DNA from 3 places in the Brevibacillus humidisoli genome. Region 3 is predicted to be linked to each of the others. Evidence: riboswitches for the same ligand, from Rfam matches in the RefSeq annotation. Region 3 holds a riboswitch; each other region holds the start of a gene.

What was found. A riboswitch is a leader RNA that binds a small molecule or an ion and turns the genes downstream of it on or off. The one in region 3 is predicted to bind cobalamin.
Region 1: another riboswitch for cobalamin. It lies ahead of cobO (cob(I)yrinic acid a,c-diamide adenosyltransferase); the one in region 3 lies ahead of nrdI (class Ib ribonucleoside-diphosphate reductase assembly flavoprotein NrdI).
Region 2: another riboswitch for cobalamin. It lies ahead of LOK74_RS17445 (FecCD family ABC transporter permease); the one in region 3 lies ahead of nrdI (class Ib ribonucleoside-diphosphate reductase assembly flavoprotein NrdI).

Annotation. Positions count from the first base shown of each region.
Region 1 is NZ_CP087263.1:559,936-565,963, forward strand. Features, by position in the region: gene LOK74_RS02715 (YitT family protein) at 1-576, opposite strand, end outside; cobalamin riboswitch at 1,276-1,491, shown strand; gene cobO (cob(I)yrinic acid a,c-diamide adenosyltransferase) at 1,706-2,254, shown strand; gene cobS (adenosylcobinamide-GDP ribazoletransferase) at 2,282-3,025, shown strand; gene LOK74_RS02730 (histidine phosphatase family protein) at 3,121-3,675, shown strand; gene cobJ (precorrin-3B C(17)-methyltransferase) at 3,740-5,485, shown strand; gene LOK74_RS02740 (sirohydrochlorin chelatase) at 5,512-6,028, shown strand, end outside.
Region 2 is NZ_CP087263.1:3,565,856-3,571,883, forward strand. Features, by position in the region: gene LOK74_RS17435 (ABC transporter substrate-binding protein) at 1-68, opposite strand, end outside; gene LOK74_RS17440 (heme ABC transporter ATP-binding protein) at 130-924, opposite strand; gene LOK74_RS17445 (FecCD family ABC transporter permease) at 921-2,021, opposite strand; cobalamin riboswitch at 2,137-2,323, opposite strand; gene LOK74_RS17450 (COX15/CtaA family protein) at 2,378-3,304, opposite strand; gene cyoE (heme o synthase) at 3,544-4,476, opposite strand; gene LOK74_RS17460 (sulfite exporter TauE/SafE family protein) at 4,912-5,679, shown strand; gene LOK74_RS17465 (MDR family MFS transporter) at 5,808-6,028, shown strand, end outside.
Region 3 is NZ_CP087263.1:4,627,118-4,633,145, reverse strand. Features, by position in the region: gene LOK74_RS22665 (Dps family protein) at 60-494, shown strand; gene nrdF (class 1b ribonucleoside-diphosphate reductase subunit beta) at 639-1,607, opposite strand; gene nrdE (class 1b ribonucleoside-diphosphate reductase subunit alpha) at 1,626-3,710, opposite strand; gene nrdI (class Ib ribonucleoside-diphosphate reductase assembly flavoprotein NrdI) at 3,697-4,056, opposite strand; cobalamin riboswitch at 4,197-4,384, opposite strand; gene LOK74_RS22645 (bifunctional transcriptional activator/DNA repair enzyme AdaA) at 4,534-5,109, shown strand; partial or broken gene LOK74_RS22640 (methylated-DNA--[protein]-cysteine S-methyltransferase) at 5,109-5,558, shown strand; gene LOK74_RS22635 (hypothetical protein) at 5,694-6,028, opposite strand, start outside.

The DNA of each region.
Region 1 (6,028 bases), 840 kb from region 3:
GGGTTTCCTCGGTTGTCCGGCAACAAGAAAGAAATGTGTCGCGACGGCGACTGACAAAATGGTAATCAGAGAAAATATCGTATTCAGTCTGCCGATAACCTCAATAGACCCCAAAATAATGAACCCATCAATCAGAAAGATGAGCAAAGCAACTGGTATGTTCAGACGCGTTGCCAAGAACTGAGCCAACAGATCAGTACCCCCCGTATTCGTTTGAAACGCTAGCATAATGCCAATCCCCGCTCCAATAAAAACTCCGCCTGCCACCGCTGAAAACGGAATCGGAAACTCATGCATCCGACGGAGTGGACTTAGCCAGTCAATAAAAAAGGAGGAAAGCAACATTCCGTGAAAGCTATTGTAGAATAACCTTCTGTCATACACAAAGACGAGCATATAAATCGGTAAACTGACCAAAATCATCACCAATCCGGGAGGCCAGGAGAAGTAGTATTTCGCTAACAGACCGATTCCAATGATTCCGCCATCCATCAACTTGTGGGGCAAGATAAACAGATTGACTCCAGTCCCCACCAAAAGGCAGCCAATTACGATCGCGATACCTTTTCGCAGCATCTTTCCTCCAGGTATCCGTTTATTTGTACAATCTATACGCATAGGTTGAAATGATTATACTTACCAGGAGATTCGGAGAGCGAACAAGACTACGGCGCTGTTCTCTTGACCAATAAATACCACGAATTTGAAGCCGTACCCTATTTGAGTATGATGGAAGGAATTCACTTCTATTATGAACGGGGAAAATCCAGAATTATCGAAAATGAATCACACAACGCAATGGGTGCTCTTGAGTGCTGCTGTACTCCTTGTGGTCGGTTCTATCTTTAGTTGCGTAGGAATCATTCGAAATAAAATGATCTCTTATCAAATATGGCTGTCTGTTGGCGTCCTTTCTGCCATTCTGGGGATCGGATTAATCCCGTTGTTTGTCTATAGCAGCCAAATTCCCTGGAAGTCCGTCTCTCTCTTCACGCCTGACATTGCCTTTCTCATGCAAAGTCTAGTGGGGATTTTCACTGCTCACAGTCTGATTACCTTTATCTTGTTGGCAAGTAAACGGAGATTCCGACGTAACCGCCCGCCTATGTCAGTTTTTCCGCCCCCAGTGGAATGATGAGATTCGGTATTTGGACGTTAAGCTGCAGTGGTACGGGTGAGCGCAGGCTGTAATGGTCTTGGCAGACAGCTTTTTCCTTGCATCCTGTCCCGCTTTTGTTATTATTAAAGCAAGAACTTGTCACTGGATTGGAACAATTGCATAAAAAGCAAACAGGTCCTCATCTGTACCGAACGGACGGCAGCAGATGAGGTTAAAAGGGAAGTTTGGTGCAAATCCAACGCGGTCCCGCCACTGTAAAAGAGGAGTCTTCCTTTGCGCAATGATGCATCCACTGTCGCTGCCGGCGATGGGAAGGATAAGGTAGACGATGATCCTTGAGCCAGGAGACCTGCCTGTTTGTATGTGTCACTGGTTTCCTTCGGGTCAAAGGAAAGGTGAGGATTGTCACGCATGCTGTCCGCGCTTTGGTTCCCATAGGAGCCAAAGCGTTTTTTGTTTGTTTGCCAATGCATCTGTTGTTTGCATAACGAAACAAGTTGAGAGCATCAGCAAAGCGTCGGCTTTCGCTGTCAACACACAGCGATGGAGCCGGTTCTTTTTACTTACTGCAGGAGGAGGAGTCTGATGAGCAGGCCGGATAAGGAGCGGGGACTGGTGTTGGTCTACACCGGCGATGGCAAAGGAAAAACGACGGCTGCGCTGGGACTGGCGGTACGGGCCGCGGGACGCGGCAAGCGGGTACTGATGATCCAGTTTATTAAATCGCCGGAGCGAACCTACGGGGAGAAGCTCGTCTTTGATCGACTGGGGATTGAAATCTGCCAGACAGGAGTGGGATTTACCTGGACGAAGACACCTCAGGAGCACCGTGCAGCGTTGGAAAAAGGCTGGCAGTTGGCCAAGGAAAAGGTGATGGGGGGGCAGTACGACCTGGTCATCCTCGACGAGTTGAACAACGCGCTGGCGATTGAGCGCTTCCCGATCGATGATGTGCTGCCGCTGGCAGACGTATTGGATCTGATCCGAAATCGCCCAAATGGCATGCACCTAGTGATTACCGGTCGCCAAGCCAAACCGGAGATTGTCGACATCGCCGATCTCGTCACGGAAATGAACCCGGTTAAGCATTACTACGATGAAGGAGTGCCGGCGGTTAAGGGCATTGAGTTTTAGGGACGGCAACTAGGAGGAGGAGGAGAGATGGGAGCATTTTTTCAAGCAATCTCTTTTCTGACACGTCTGCCGGTACCTCGCTACCCGATGAAAGAAGCAGATTGGTCCAGGAGTGCGGTTTTTTACCCGCTGGTTGGAGCGATCATCGGTCTCCTGCTGTGGGGGGGCAACTGGTTTTCCGAGTTGCTTTTAAGCGATCATCTTGCAGCAGTACTAACCCTCATCTTTTGGATTTACATAACCGGGGGCTTGCACCTGGACGGATGGATGGATCTGGCGGATGGCCTAGGCAGCAGCAGACCACGGGAACAAGTGCTGACGATTATGAAGGATAGCCGGGTTGGGGCGATGGGTGTTCTGGCCGCTCTTTCCCTGCTGCTGGTAAAAGGCGCAGCCATATACGAGCTGCTGTCACTCAATCTGCAGACGTGCCTGGTAATCGTCCCTGCAATCGCTCGTACGCATCTGCTAATCGCGATTCGCCACTGGCCTTACTTGACCCAGGATGGGATCGGCAGCAGGCTGCGGGAGGGGATTGGTACAGGGCATCTGCTTGTCAGCAGTATAGCGGTGCTGTCGGTTGGCTGGTGGGCAGTGGGCTACCAGAACATGCTCGTCTTTTTATTGACGCTGCTCTATCTCTATTGGTTCTCCACCTATATCCACCGACGGTTGGGTGGATACACCGGCGACGCCTACGGAGCCTTGATCGAGTCGACAGAAGCGGTAGCCCTGCTGCTGCTGGTAGCCGCGGATAAATGGCTGCCCTGATTCCGGCCCAGGGAAAAACGGCATGGTGAAAAACCGCATGATCAAAGCCCGGGAATCATCCTATAGATACAAAGGACTGGCGGTGATGACCATAGATGGATTGGATCGTGATGCGGCACGGTGAGACCGATTGGAACCGGGAGCGGCGGTTACAAGGTGTGCAGGATGTCGGACTGAACGAGACGGGCCAAGAGCAGGTGAGAGAGGCATGTCGCAAGCTGCTTCGGCAGAGCCCTCCGTTTTCGCGGATCGTCTCCAGTCCGCTGAGGCGGGCCAGACAATCAGCCGGTATCGCACAGGAGATGATAGGGGTGCCGATCGTGATGCTGCCCCAGTTGCAGGAACGGTCATTTGGACCTCTGGAAGGGAAAACGGCAGATGAACTGCGTCGAGACGAGCAGATCCAAGATGTGGAGGAAATCATGGATGGTTCGTATGGCATCGAGGAGATGGCGCAAGTGAGAGAGCGGATTCGGCAGGGACTATTCCACCTGGCGGCCGCCTACCCTGCAGAACGGCTGCTGATCATTACCCACGGCAGTGTGATCAAATGCATCGGTCAGATGTGCGGACTATCGGTTGGCCTCCTGCCTAATGCCGGTTGGATCAGCATCCCGGCCAGTCGATGGGAGTCTCTGATAAAACGATAGCGAGCAACGTAAGGAACGGGAGCAGAGTCAGGCTAGATAAACAAAAACGGAGAGGAGTGTACAGATGAAAGGAAAACTGTTTGTCATCGGCTTTGGACCGGGGAGTTTCGAACATATCACGAAACGGGCTCGGGACGCGATACAGGAAAGCGAGATCGTGATCGGCTACACCACCTATGTGGAGCTGATCAGCGGGCTGTTGACGGATCAAAAAGTGGTCAGCACTGGCATGACGGAAGAAGTGAGTCGGGCGCGGGAAGCGGTGCGCCAGGCGGAGATGGGCAAAAAAGTAGCTGTCATCTCCAGTGGTGATGCAGGCGTTTATGGGATGGCCGGCTTGATCTACGAGGTATTGGTTGAACAGGGGTGGATCGAAGCCGAGGGAGTGGCCGTTGAAGTGATTCCCGGCATTTCTGCGATCAACTCCTGCGCTGCTCTGTTAGGCGCACCTGTGATGCACGATGCCTGCACGATCAGCTTGAGTGACCATCTGACACCGTGGGAATTGATTGCCAAGCGGATCGATGCGGCTGGGCAGGCTGATTTCGTGATTGCTCTCTACAATCCAAAGAGCGGCCGACGCACGCGGCAGATCGTGGAAGCACAGCAGATCCTGCTCAAGTACCGCTCCCCCGATACTCCTGTCGGGATCGTCAAAAGCGCTTACCGGGAGCGGGAGCATGTCGTGATGACGACGCTGGAAAAGATGCTGGACCACGACATCGGCATGCTGACGACTGTGATCATCGGCAATGAGTCTACGTTTGTCTACGACGGCAAAATGATCACACCTCGCGGCTATCAGCGAAAGTATACGCTGACGGCGGACGAACAGCCGCTCAAACCGCATGAGCGGCTGCGCAAGGAGAACGAGCCATGGGCGCTTGGAGACCGTTCAGACGACGGCCCTTCGACTGAGGATCGGTCAGGAGAGAACCGCATGATTGACGTCCATTCGACTGAGGAGCATTCGAGTATCTCCCGGACGGTCCATGATCGTTCGAACGATGAACGCACAAGTGCAGTCGATCTGCACGTCGGATCACGCACTCCTTATGACTGGGCCGCAGAGGCGTTGATGACGCTGCAGCAGGCACACGGGAGCGCGGTGGCGACCAGCACGGTCGCACCGATTTCCCCATCTACTCCCGCATTTCGGCAGCAGTCGATCTTTGAGTGCGCGGTCAGCCCAGGTGTGGTGAATAAAAAATGGACACCCCAGCAAATGGTGCTGCTGGCTGAAGTGGCTGGGGACAAGGGCGAGATCGAGTATACGCCTCATCATCAGATGATTTTGCGGATTCCGACAGAAGATCCGTCCGCGATCACAGCGCAGCTGCGAGAGGCTGGACTGCTTTTGATGCCGGTAGGTGACGTGGTACAGATCAAGGCCTGCGATTTTTGTGACGGCGAAAAGAAAGATGCGATTCCGTACGCAGAAGAGCTGAACCGGCTGATGGGCGGGCTACAGGCGCCCAAGGAATTGAAGCTGGGTGTCAACGGATGCGGGATGGCCTGCTACGGCGCGGTAAAAGAGGATATCGGCATCGTCTATCGCAAGGGTGCGTTTGATTTGTTCCTGGGAGCCAAGTCTGTCGGCCGCAATGCCCATCCCGGTGTCCCGGTGGCAGAAGGGATTCCCTCAGAGGAGATTGTGCCGCTGTTGGAGCGGATCGTCACCAGGTATCGCGAGGAGGCGTTTCCCAACGAACGCTTTCACAAGTTCTTCAAGCGCGTCGGCGAGATTGAAGGTTTTGCCTATCGGGACATGACCGCCGTGAAGATCGAAGACGCCGTATGCGGCACCTAGGGAGAAAAAAGGAGGAGGTTGGGAAGATGGAGGCAGTGTTGTTTGTCGGCCATGGCAGCAAGGATGCCGCAGGCAATGAGGAAGTGAGGCAGTTCGTCGCCTCGCTGGTTGACGAAGTGGAAGCACCGATTGTGGAGACCTGCTTTCTAGAGTTTGAACCGCCAGACGTCTACAGCGGACTGGAGGCCTGTCTAAGCAGGGGAGCAACCCGGATCGTGGTGATTCCGATCATCTTGTTTTCCGCTGGCCACGCGAAGATCCACATCCCTGCAGCGCTGGATGAGTTTAAGACAAAGCACCCCGATGTGCCCGTTACATATGGACGTCCGGTGGGCATTCACGAGCTGGTGCTGGGAATTCTGGAAGCACGTCTTGATGAAGTGGAGCAATGCGAGGAGCGGCGCGAACAAGAGCTGGCCGTCCTGCTGGTCGGCAGAGGCAGCAGCGATCCGGACGCCAACAGCGACATCTACAAGATGGCTCGCCTGTTCTGGGAGCGCAGCAAGGCGAAATGGGTGGAGCCGGCTTTTATGGGGGTTACGT
Region 2 (6,028 bases), 1.1 Mb from region 3:
AGCAAGCACAGCATCGCTACCCATATTTTTTGTTTCCACGTATAGATCATTTTGTTCCTCTGTCTCATGTCTTACTTCTCCTCTTGTCATGGTTTCCCGATTCGATTCACGTTGTCAAAAGAACCGCTGTTACCTTTCCGTCAGTGCAAACCGTTCAGCATGGGCGGCCAAATAGACGATGTGCGGTTTCCCTGTTTTGGGATGGACCGTCACTTCCGCCTCCACGCCAAACACGTCCCTAAGCAGTTCGGGCTTCAACACCTGCGCCGGATGGCCTGATGCCGCCAGCTGTCCGCTGTCCATCACAAACAGATAATCGCAGTAAGCCGCGGCAAGGTTCAGGTCATGCAAGGCGGCCACAACGGTCACTTCAAGCGCTCTGACCAGATCCATCAATTGGAGTTGGTATTGAATATCCAGATGGTTGGTCGGCTCGTCCAGGATCAGCCACTTGGCCTGCTGCGCCAGCGCTCTGGCAATCAGCACCCGCTGCTTTTCCCCTCCCGACAGGGTCAACAAACTGCGCTGCGCCGCGTCCAGCATGCCGACCCGCTGCAGCGCCTCTCTGACAATCGCTCGATCCTCTGCGGTATCGGGCTCCAGCATTCGTTTATGCGGGTTTCGGCCCATCAGGACGATTTCCTCTACTGTGAAGTCAAAGTGGACAGGCGTTTCCTGACTGACCACAGCCAGTTGACGCGACACTTGACGGGGCGTCTGCCGATAAAGTTCCTGATCGTCCAGACGAATCACGCCCACATCAGGCTGCAGGACGCGATACATCGTCTTGAGCAGAGTCGATTTCCCGCTGCCGTTTGGTCCGATCATGCCGACGAACTGTCCGGATCGGATAGACAGGGAGATTTCTCGAATAATCGCTTTTTCTCCGACCGAGACGGATACCTGGTCTACCTCCATGCTCATCTGTTTTCCCCTCCGAACGAGTAGCTTGACCGCCGCAGCAGCCAGATAAAAAACGGGCCGCCCGCCAACGCCGTGACGACACCGATTGGCAGTTCCCCGGGAGCCAGCAGCAGGCGGGCCAGTACATCAGCCCAGATCAGGATCACCGCGCCTAGCAGAGCGCTAACCGGCAGCACCCTACGATGATCAGACCCGACGACAAATCGAGCGATGTGCGGGACGATCAGCCCGACAAACCCGATCGAACCGCTGACGGCGACAACCACCCCGATTAGCAAAGAGAGCAGCACGATCAGCCATTTGCGAAAAGCATGGGTGTTGACGCCGAGTGTCGCCGCCGCTTCCTCCCCCATGAGCAAGGCATTGAGCAAGCGATATTGAAGCAGCAAGAAAACCATCCCGCCTGTCACCACCACGTAAGGAATCATGAGGTACTCCCATTTCGCTCCTGCCAAACTGCCCAGCATCCAAAACAGCGCATCGCGAATTCCATGCTCATTTGGGGCAGCCGTGACGATGAAGTTGGTGGCCGCTGACAGAATCATCGAGATGGAGACACCAGCCAGCAACAAACGGGTTGTCTGAATGCTCCCTGCCACCTGGGCCAACAAGTAGACGGCAAGCATCGCGACCATTGCTCCAGCAAAAGCGCCTAGTGTCAGGGCATACGTTCCCAGAAAAGAGAATGCCCCGAAGAGTATCACAAGTGTCGCGGCGACCGATGAACCCGATGAGATGCCCAGGATATACGGTTCAGCCAGAGGGTTACGCACCAACGCCTGGATTGCAGTCCCTACAACAGCCAATCCAGCGCCTACGACCGCGCCTAACAGGACGCGCGGCAGTCTGATCTCCCAGATGATCTGTTCCTGCGGCTTGCTCCAATCCTGTTCAATCAAGTCCCCGAAAATGGGTACATGCGATAACGCAATGTTCCACACGACAGCCGGCTGAATGCTGACCGGTCCAAGCATCACCGCCAATGTCGCCGACAGCAGCAGAAGACAAGTCAGCCCAGTCAGCACCGCTGTAAACCAGAGTGGATGATGACGTAGAGGCAAACCGCGGTCCGCCCTATTGGTTCCTCCTCCAAGCATCAAAAAACCCCATCCAGTCGGATGAGGTTTGGCGTGCGCACGTACTGATGGCAAAAAAGACAGAACGCTCTTTCGCTTCACTCTACAGTACACCTCTCCTTTCCGCGAAGGCATAATGGGTGCGGCAAACTAGGTAGGTCTCCTGGCTTCCGGATCATCGCACTCTTCCGCCTTCCCCGCTAGTGGCGAGTGGCATCGTGGAAAAGCGCTCCCTGGTTACAGTGGCGGGACCGCTCGGGATTTTCACCCGATTCCCTGTTACCCCTTGCTTCTGCAAGGGCACCTAGCTGCTCCTATTCAGTTCGCTATTGTTACGTATTCGGCTCGAAGCCCTCAAATCCTTTTTCCTAAGCAGGTTAGATCTTCGTCAGCGGTGCGACCTGCCGCGCAAACTCAGGCTCAGGTGCCTTCCGCTCTTGTTGAACAGCTTGTGGCTGCTTCAGGGACTGCAGGCAGAGATAGCAAAGAATGCCGAACAGACAGGTGATGATCGCAGAGTGAAGCATTGTAGCGTACAGGTGTAGCTCAAACCAGACAACAAATCCGCCGCTGATCACCTGCAGCGCGACCAGGATGAAAGCCAGCAGACTGGCCACGTAGACGTCCCGCCTCTCCTGCCGGTAGTAACGGAAAGCATAGACCAGCACGACTAACAGCAACAGGAACAGACAGGTAGCTGCCAGTCGGTGGATGAAGTGAATCGCCACTTGACCGGTCAGTTCCGGGATCAACTCTCCTCCCCGACAGAGGGGCCATTCATTGCAACCCATGCTGGAGCCGGTATGCCGCACGTATGCTCCGAGATAGACAACACCGTAGGCGTAGATAGCCACTCCCCAGACCAGATTGCGAAAACGGCGGGAAACCGGCTGCCGTACATATTGATCCCTTCTCTCCCGCTGCAGGACAAACAAAGTAAGCAACAGCACTCCGCTGAACGCGAGCAGAGAGAAGCCGAAGTGCAAGGCAAGCACCGCAGAGGACTGGGGCCAGATCACAGCAGATGCACCCAACAACGACTCCAGGATAATGAAGAAAAGGCCGATCATCGCCAATGCCCGAACTTCCGCATTACCGCGAAACCTTCGCCAAGCAACAATAGAAAAGAGGATCACCACCAAACCGGCCACACCGGTGATGAGGCGGTGCGAGTATTCGATCAGCGATTCCAGCGTATACTCCGGTACCCACTTGCCGTTGCACAGCGGCCAATCGTTGCCACAGCCCATCGCTGAGCCCGTCTTGGTCACCAGCGAACCGGCCAGCATCGTCAAGAACATCATCAGTGTTGCTGATATGGCCAGCCATCTCAGCCACCTCTCACCCCTACCCACGTTGCTTCACCTCGTTCCCTTTCATCCGATTGCAAATCTCCTGGCTCATCGTCCACCTGCTGGTATGACAGCAGTGTCAAGCTTAGTTATACCCACACAATAAGGTGGCACCCGCAATGCCTTGGCCATAGCGGATGCCTGCGATACGTTCCCATCAGCAAGCACCGAGCTTGCCTGCTTTTTCGCTTTTACAACGCACTCACAATAATAGCGAAACAGAGCACCGTCAGGTAAATCAACGAGTAGCTAAACGCCTTGCGCGCCCAGACCAGATCGTCCTCTGCTTTAAAACCTTTCAGCAAGATATATAAATACCCGATGCCGAGGATGAGCGCCGTGGCCAGGTAGACATAACCGAGATTGGCGTACAGCATGAGCAGGAGGGAAGCGGGAACCATCGGCGCGGCATAGTTGAACATCTGCCGCTTTGTTTCCGCAAAGCCCTTCACCACGGGCAGCATAGGGATGCCGCCTGCCCTATATTCCTCGGTCTTCAACATGGCCAGCGCCAAAAAGTGCGGCGGCTGCCAGAGGAACAGGATCAAGAAGAGCACCCACGCCCCCATCTCCACATTGTTCGTAACCGCTGCCCAGCCGATCAGCGGCGGGATGGCGCCGGAGATGCCGCCGATCACGGTGTTTAGCGTAGTTACCCGCTTAAGCGGTGTATAGATCAACACGTAGAAGATGTGACCCAGCAAACCAAGCACAGCGGTCAGAGGGTTGGCAAACAGGGCGAGCACAATCAGCCCGGCAACCAATAGCGCAATCCCGATCGCCAGTGCATTTCGCGGATGGATTCGCCCGGAAGCTAATCCACGATTTTTGGTCCGCTTCATCTTGGCATCCAGTTCTCGATCCCAGTAGTTGTTTAACGTTGCGCCCGATGCAATCACAAATGCCGTTCCCAAAAGCGTTAATACAAGTGTATGCAGCTCCAGTTTGTAACCAAAGGTAAACACAGCCAACCAATAGCCAGTAAACGTGGTAAGCAAGTTGGACAGGGTAATCCCCGGCTTGGTGAGATGCAGATAATCGCTCCACGTAGCCGGTTGCATCTGCCCATCGCTCTCTGCTTCCAAGGAAAGGCTGTCAGATTGGTAAGTAGCCTGCTGATCCATCCTTGCTAACCCCTTTCTGAGGTAAGTCGCACCGGCGTGACAGGTCGTCATCCTGCCTGTCGCCGGAGCATCTATCCTTTGCTCGTGTGTCTGAATAGATACACGTAACAGAGCAGAAAAACACCCGTTCGATACGCCTCTCATTGTAGCGAAATCTAGTCAACGGAGTCAACTTGAGCCCCTCATTGCAGTGCCTTGCTGCCTCCACATCATCTCACCGTAACTGTACCAGAATCAAGTGGTCTGTAGCGACGGCAATCTTGACAATTTTATAACACTGCCGCTCTTGTCAGGCATGTGAAGCAGCATTGGAAATATAAGCCTATTTTCGAGCTGAATGGCACCCTGCCCGGTGGGGACCCATACTGTGATAGTAGTCTACGGGACAGCGGCGGACTAAGATCACGACAATACGGTAAGGAAGGGATAAGCTGTATGGATTTGCAATTGATCATCATTGGTCTGTTTGTCGGTTTCCTCGTCGGTCTCACAGGGGTGGGCGGAGCTGCTCTGCTAACGCCAATTCTAGTGATGTTGGGGGTTCAGCCAACGATTGCCGTAGGAACAGACCTCGTCTACAACTCGATAACAAAAGTTTTTGGTGCCTTGCAACATTGGCGGCAGCGTACAGTCAACCTGCGGGTCGCCATGTACTTCGCGATCGGCAGCGTTCCCAGTGCGATTTTGGCGGTCAACTGCATCCAGTGGATTGAGCTTGTCTATGGCGGCGCTGATCTGATCATCAAAAAAGTGTTGGGGTTTGCTTTGATCCTGATCCCCATCGCGATGATTGTGAAAACGATACAAGATAGGCGGGAACCTCACCCCAACCGCTGGCAGCAGTTGTCTATCTCCGAAAAGAAAAAGATCACGATCACCATCGGTGCCGCTCTGGGCTTCATCGTCGGTCTTACCTCTATTGGAAGCGGCTCGCTGTTTGCGCTTGCCCTGATGTATTTTTTTCAGATGAGCGGGAAAGAAGTGGTCGGGACCGACATCGCTCACGCGTTTGTCCTTGTAACAGCAGCAGGACTCGTACACATGAGCTATGGCACTGTCGATTACCCGATCGTCTTTCAACTGTTGGCCGGCTCCATCCCCGGTGTGTTCATGGGAAGTATCCTCGCGACGCGCGTCCCTACCTTCATCCTGCGATTTGCCATCTCGACGATCATCTTCTATACCGGACTGAAGCTGCTCTGACCCCTCCCATCCTGTTCTTTCGCTCTGTTTTTTCCATCAAAAAATTTTTGAAACAGTGCTTGCAGACCATCTATCGTCTCATTACTCTATAGATACGCTATGTTTACAAAACAGAAAAGAGGATTGCGATGAGCAGATGGCAAGGGGTTTTAAAGCGGTATGACACCGCGATCTGGGTCAGGGTGTTCGGGACCGTGCTGACCACACTGACCGGATTTATGCTGCGTCCGTTTTTGGTGCTATACCTCTACGACAAACTGGATGGCTCGATCCTGCTGCCCATGGTGGTAGTCGGACTGCAGCCGCTAACCGGCATTCTCGTCACGCTCTGGGGCGGTGGGTTGACCGA
Region 3 (6,028 bases):
GATTTACTTTATATTTATTTCTATATAATAATTATTATAAATAAGGGAGCGATAACCAGATGAATGAAATCGTAGTGATGCTCAATAAACAGGTAGCGAACTGGACCGTCTTGCATTTCAAGCTGCACAACTTCCATTGGAATGTGAAAGGACCGCAGTTCTTTACGCTGCATGCTAAGTTCGAGGAGTTTTACGGGGAAGCGGCCCGCCACATCGACGAGCTGGCGGAGCGGGTCCTGGCGATCGGAGAAAAACCAACCGCGACTCTGCGGGAAGCACTTGAACTAGCCAGCATCCGGGAAGCAGCCGGCAATGAGACAGCAGCAGAGATGGTCCAGGCCTTGATTGACGACTTTTCCCTGCTGATCGATGAAGCCAGCCTGGGTGCGGAAGTGGCGGAGAGCCTGAATGATCATACGACAGAGGACCTGTTGCTTGACCTGAAAGCGGAGCTGGAGAAGCACGTATGGATGCTGCGTGCCTTTGCCCAATAAGGGCGGGTCGAATCGACGTGTTTGCCAACCCACTCAACGGAGTGAACCTTTTCTCTGAGTGCTGGTTAGCTATCAACAATGTGGACGGAGTGGGGAAAGGGGCTTCTCCCCTTCCCCCTCACCTATGTCTCCACATTATTTCTCCTACCGATCAAACAAAAAATCTTCATCTCGCAGCATTTCGACACGGGTCGCCCGATGATAGGAGTTGCCTTTGAGACTAAAGAAATCGTGGTTTTTCGTATCTGTCTTCAACCCGTTCTCTACGATCGGGTTGATTTTTTGATGCTCAAAATGCGGCTCCAGCCCAAGGTTCATCAGGGCTTTATTGGCATTGTAGCGGATAAACTTGACCACCTCATCCTGCAAGCCAACAAGCTCGTAGATTTCCGCCGTATACTGCTTTTCTATCGTGTATAGCCGCTCCAGCAAATCGTACAGCTCGGCAAGGACCTCTCGCTGCGCTTGCTCCGCTAATCCAGCGAAAACCTCCTGGGCCAGCAAGCCGACAAACACGCCGTGAATGCTTTCGTCCCGCAAGATCAGATTGATGATCTCCCCGCTGGCCGTCATTTTTCCTTGACCGCTCAAATACAGCGGGTAGAAGAAGCCGCTGTAAAACAGAAATGATTCCAAGAGCACACTTGCCGCCATCGCCATGTAGATCTCTTTGCCGCTCGCATCAGGCTTGAACAGCTTCCGGTAACAGCCTGTAATCAGATCCGCTTTTGCAGTTAATAGAGGGTGCTGGTCGACCCAGGAAAAGAGCTCGTCAATTTCTGCGGCGGTGCAAAGCGTAGTAAAGATATGGCTGTACGACTTAGCGTGGATTTCCTCCATCGCACTCATGAAAGCCAGCACCGATTTTGCCTGCAAGTTGTCGACATGAAGCAGGATCAAGGGCATCCCCTCTCCTCCTTGCTTCGTGTCCAGCAGGGTTAGTCCACCCAACACCTTTTTGAATACATCCCGCTCGGCATCCGACAATTCGATCCATGTGTTTTTGTCAGATGAGACCGGGAACTCTTCCTCTGTCCAGAACTGCTGAATGCTTTGATTCCAGAACATTCGGGAGTACTCATCTTCCGGTTTGTTCCAGTTGACAGCCCGCATGTCTTGCACCCCTCCCTTCTACACCGCGCACGCGATGCACTCCTCTATTCCCCTTTTGTTCGTTCGCGTATAGTACAGACTTTTTAGCCCCTGTCGATTGGCATAAATATAGTATCTGGCCAACTCTCTCGTAGAAATGTCGCTGTTGACGTACAAGATGGTGGAAATCCCTTGATCGATGTGCTGCTGGATCACCGCAATCAGATCAATCAGCTTGAACATGTCCATGTTGTAGGCTGATTTGTAGAGCAGGACATTCTCCTTCGCCAAGAATGGAGCCGGATAGTACGTGGTGGCATTTCCGTACGTTCTGGTTTCAATCTGCTCCACGATCGGCATGACCGAAGAAGTGGCATTCTGGATATAGGAGATGGAAGCGGTTGGCGCGCACGCCAATCGATAGGCATGGTAGAGGCCGTAGGTTTGAATCTCCTCTTTCAGCCGCTGCCAATCCGCTCGTGCAGGAATCGAGATCCCCTCGAATAAAGCGCCCACCTTCTTCGTTCGCGGAGCATACTCCTGTGCAAGGTATTTCGCAAAGTACACTCCTGTCGCATAATCGGATCGTTCAAAACCGGCAAACATCGTCTGCCGCTCTTTGGCGATCAGCATCGACTTTTCCAGACTGTAGAAGTTGACCATCATAAAAAAGGTGTTGGCAAAATCTTTCGCCTCTTCACTTTCAAACGGGATGCCGTTCTTGGCCAGATAGCCGTGCAGATTCATCGCTCCAAGTCCGACCGAGTGCAGCTCAGCGTTGGCTTTCTGCACCCCCGGCGCATTGCTAACACTGGTCATGTCCGATACGGCCGTGAGCATCTCCATGCCGGTGTGGACCGATTCGCGGATCAGCCCCGTTTCCATCACATTGGCAATGTTTAACGAGCCCAGGTTGCAGCTAATATCCCGGCGGATGATGTCCTCTACGCCGTAGTCGTTGATCGTGGACGTCTCCTGTAATTGAAAAATCTCCGTACACAGATTGGACATTTTGATCCGGCCCACCCCTTTTAAGGGGTGCTGTCGATTGGCATTGGAGAGAAAGATCAGGTAGGGATAGCCGCTCTCCAATTGAATCATCGCGATCTTCACCAGCATTTCGCGGGCGCTCATCAGCCGCTTCTTTTTTACATCTGGATGCTGGAGCAATTCGTGATACATCTGATCCAGGTCCATATCGTCAAAGTGCCGTCCGTATGCCTGATAGACGGAATAGGGAGCAAACACATACAGGTCTTCATCTCTCTCAGCCAGTTCAAAAAAGATGGCGGGACAGATCAGGCCGATCGAGAGCGACTGCAAGCGCGACTTTTCGTCCGCATTAATCTTCTTGCTGTCCAACAGTTCATTGGCATCCCAGTGAAAGATATTGATATAGACCGCTCCTGCTCCTTTGCGCTGACCCAGTTGATTCACATAGGAAAACGAATCTTCCAGAATCTTGGCCACCGGCATCACGCCGCTTGATGCATTGGCGATCCCTTTGATCTCTTCTCCTCTCGCCCTTAACTTGCTGAGGTTCAACGCAATCCCGCCGCCCAGCTTGGACAACTGCATGGCGGTTGACAGATTGTAGGTGATGCTGTTGAGCGAATCGTCCAGCTCCAGCAGATAGCACGACACCATTTCGCCACGTCTCGCCTTGCCGGCGTTTAAAAACGTCGGTGTCGCCGGCTGGTAGCGCTGCTCGATCATCGCTGCGGTATAGTTGGCTGCTTTTTTGACTTCTCCCTGTGCCAGATAGAGCGCGACGATGATGATCCGGTCCACATACGTCTCCAGATACTGCTTCTTATCGTTGCTCGTGACCGCATAGTCGCGATAGAATTTGGAGATGGCCATGTAAGAGGAAAACGTAAACTCATAATCATTGACCATGCGGTAGATTTCTTCGATCTGATCTACGCTATACTGGCTCAACACGTCATAGTAGTAATGGTTGTCCACCATATAGGCGATTCTTTCTGCCACGCTGTCGAAGCTGACCTGTGATGAGCTGATTTCCGCTTCGTATACGCGAACCGCCTCTCTGTCTTTGTCCAAATCAAAAAATCCATCTTCCCGGCGGTACACGATCTCATGATTTAACTCAATATGCCGCAAGTTGGTTCACCCTCTCTTGAAAGGTACGCACATCGTGCGCGGTGCCGCTCAATTCAAATTTGCACAGGATAGGAACGCGATACAGCTGTGAAATCACATCGGCGCTCCTGGCGTAGTTCTGTCCCCAGTTTTTATTTCCAGAAGCGGCCACACCCTGGAGATGCCGGTGGTTGCGCCTCAAAAACTGCAAAACATTCATCGGCACTTCGCCATATCCGGTCGTATAGGTAACCAGCACAAATGGTTTTTCCAGTGTGAGAGCCTCGTCTATCTGCGCTGATTTCATCGTAAGTTTCTGGACAAAGCGTCTTACATTTCCCGTCTTGGAATCGTAGACAATGTACAAGGCAGCTACCTCCTGTCATGTAGGCACAAAAATGTAGGCGCAAAATGAAAAGGGTATTTTTACCAAATAGGAAAAGGCAAAAATACCCCAGCGTGCGAAACTGACGTTTGTAACACCTCCCTATCTCCCGTAGGTACATCACAGTGTTGTCAGAATAGGCAGGTCTCCTGGCTCCAGTCTCATCATCATAACAGCCTTCCCGGACGTCTCCAGTGGCGTATTTGTTATGACTCCTCTGTCACAGTGGCGGGACCGCGTCGGAGTTACACCGAACTTCCCTATTAAACCCTGAAGCACGCTTCAAGGTACCTATTCCCACAATATGTAGTTTTAATATAACCAGATTAGATCAATATATAGTGTTGCGTCAAGCTCTTTCTCAGTCTGTGCTTCATTTTCCGATTGTTGCTCTCATATTTTCTACCGGTTACGTCCTGGCTTCACAGGGGCTATACTGGAGGCAGGAGGAGATGCTGCATGAATGATTGGATGTGGAGGGCGATTGCAAGCTGCGATCCTGCTTACGACGGGCAGTTTTATTATGGTTTGGTTACCACCGGCGTGTTTTGCCGACCATCTTGCCGATCGCGGACCCCAAAGCGGGATCACGTCAGGATCTTTTACCACCCGGACGAAGCGCGACAATCGGGGCTCCGTCCGTGCAAACGCTGCCGACCGGAAGAGTTGGACTGGCGCTCTCCTGAAGAAGAGTTGGCCAAAAAGCTGGTCGGTTTGATCACAGACTGTTATCACGAAACGCTTACGCTGGCAGATATGTCACAGCGGCTGTTCGTCAGTCCGTTTTACCTGCAGCGTTGTTTTACGCGCGTAATGAAGATGTCACCGGGACAATATCTGCGCAAGACCAGGATCGAGGCTGCCAAGCAACTGTTGACAACAACGGATACAACGATAACGGAGATTGCCCAGCAAGTTGGCTTCCACAGCAGCGCCCACTTCTCCTCGGTATTTCACCGGGAGACCAGCTGCACCCCGACGGAATACCGACTCCGCTATCGCGAGCCAGAAACGGAAAGGATGGTTCGGTCATAATGATTGCTGCATTTTACCAATCGCCTATTGGGTGGATCGAGATAAACGGCACCACAGAGGCCATCACGGTTGTTCGTTTTGTAGAGCAGGTCCCTGTGGAGAGAGAAAAGACTTGCCTACCTCCGGTGATAGAACAATGCATTTCTGAGCTTAATGAGTATTTTTCCGGAAACAGATTGTCATTTACCGTTCCCCTCTCTGCACAGGGAACCGCGTTTCAACAACAGGTCTGGGAGCAGCTTTGCTCGATTCCCTTTGGAGAGACGGTGAGTTACCGGGAACTTGCCCGTTTGCTTGACCGTGCACAAGCTGTACGGGCGGCAGGTCATGCCAATGGAAGAAACCAACTGGGCATTCTCGTTCCCTGCCACCGGGTGATTGGCAGCAACGGCAGTCTCACTGGTTATGCGTGGGGGATCTGGCGGAAGGAGTGGCTGTTGGCCCATGAGCGGGCTGTGTTGCAGGGAGCCGACATCACGAGCCTGTCTGCCTCTTCACATGGTGTCAAACCAGCCACCGCCGAGCTGCCTGTACTGGGGAACGGGTAATCATACGAGTTTGTTCAAAAAAATCATCTACTGCGCCTACCTTAACAACTTGGATTTTCCACATCTTTCAAGAAGCCCTTGAATACTTTTACTCCTGAGCAACGCAGGATTAACCTTTTCGATGTGACGAATGAACTCATCTGTTTTGTCTAAAACTTCATCGATAAACTCCTGTTTCGTGATCGTTTCCTGCCAGTAGCATATTGATATACAATTCAGAGGTTCCGTTACAATGAAAGAACTGATGTTATCCTCTTCTACTTGTACATGATATACGGTAAGGTCTTCACCTTCTGCAATAAATTCAAACCATGCAAAATGAGCATCGATCGTATTTAAGGCAATGTATTTGTGATGTTGCATAGAAATGA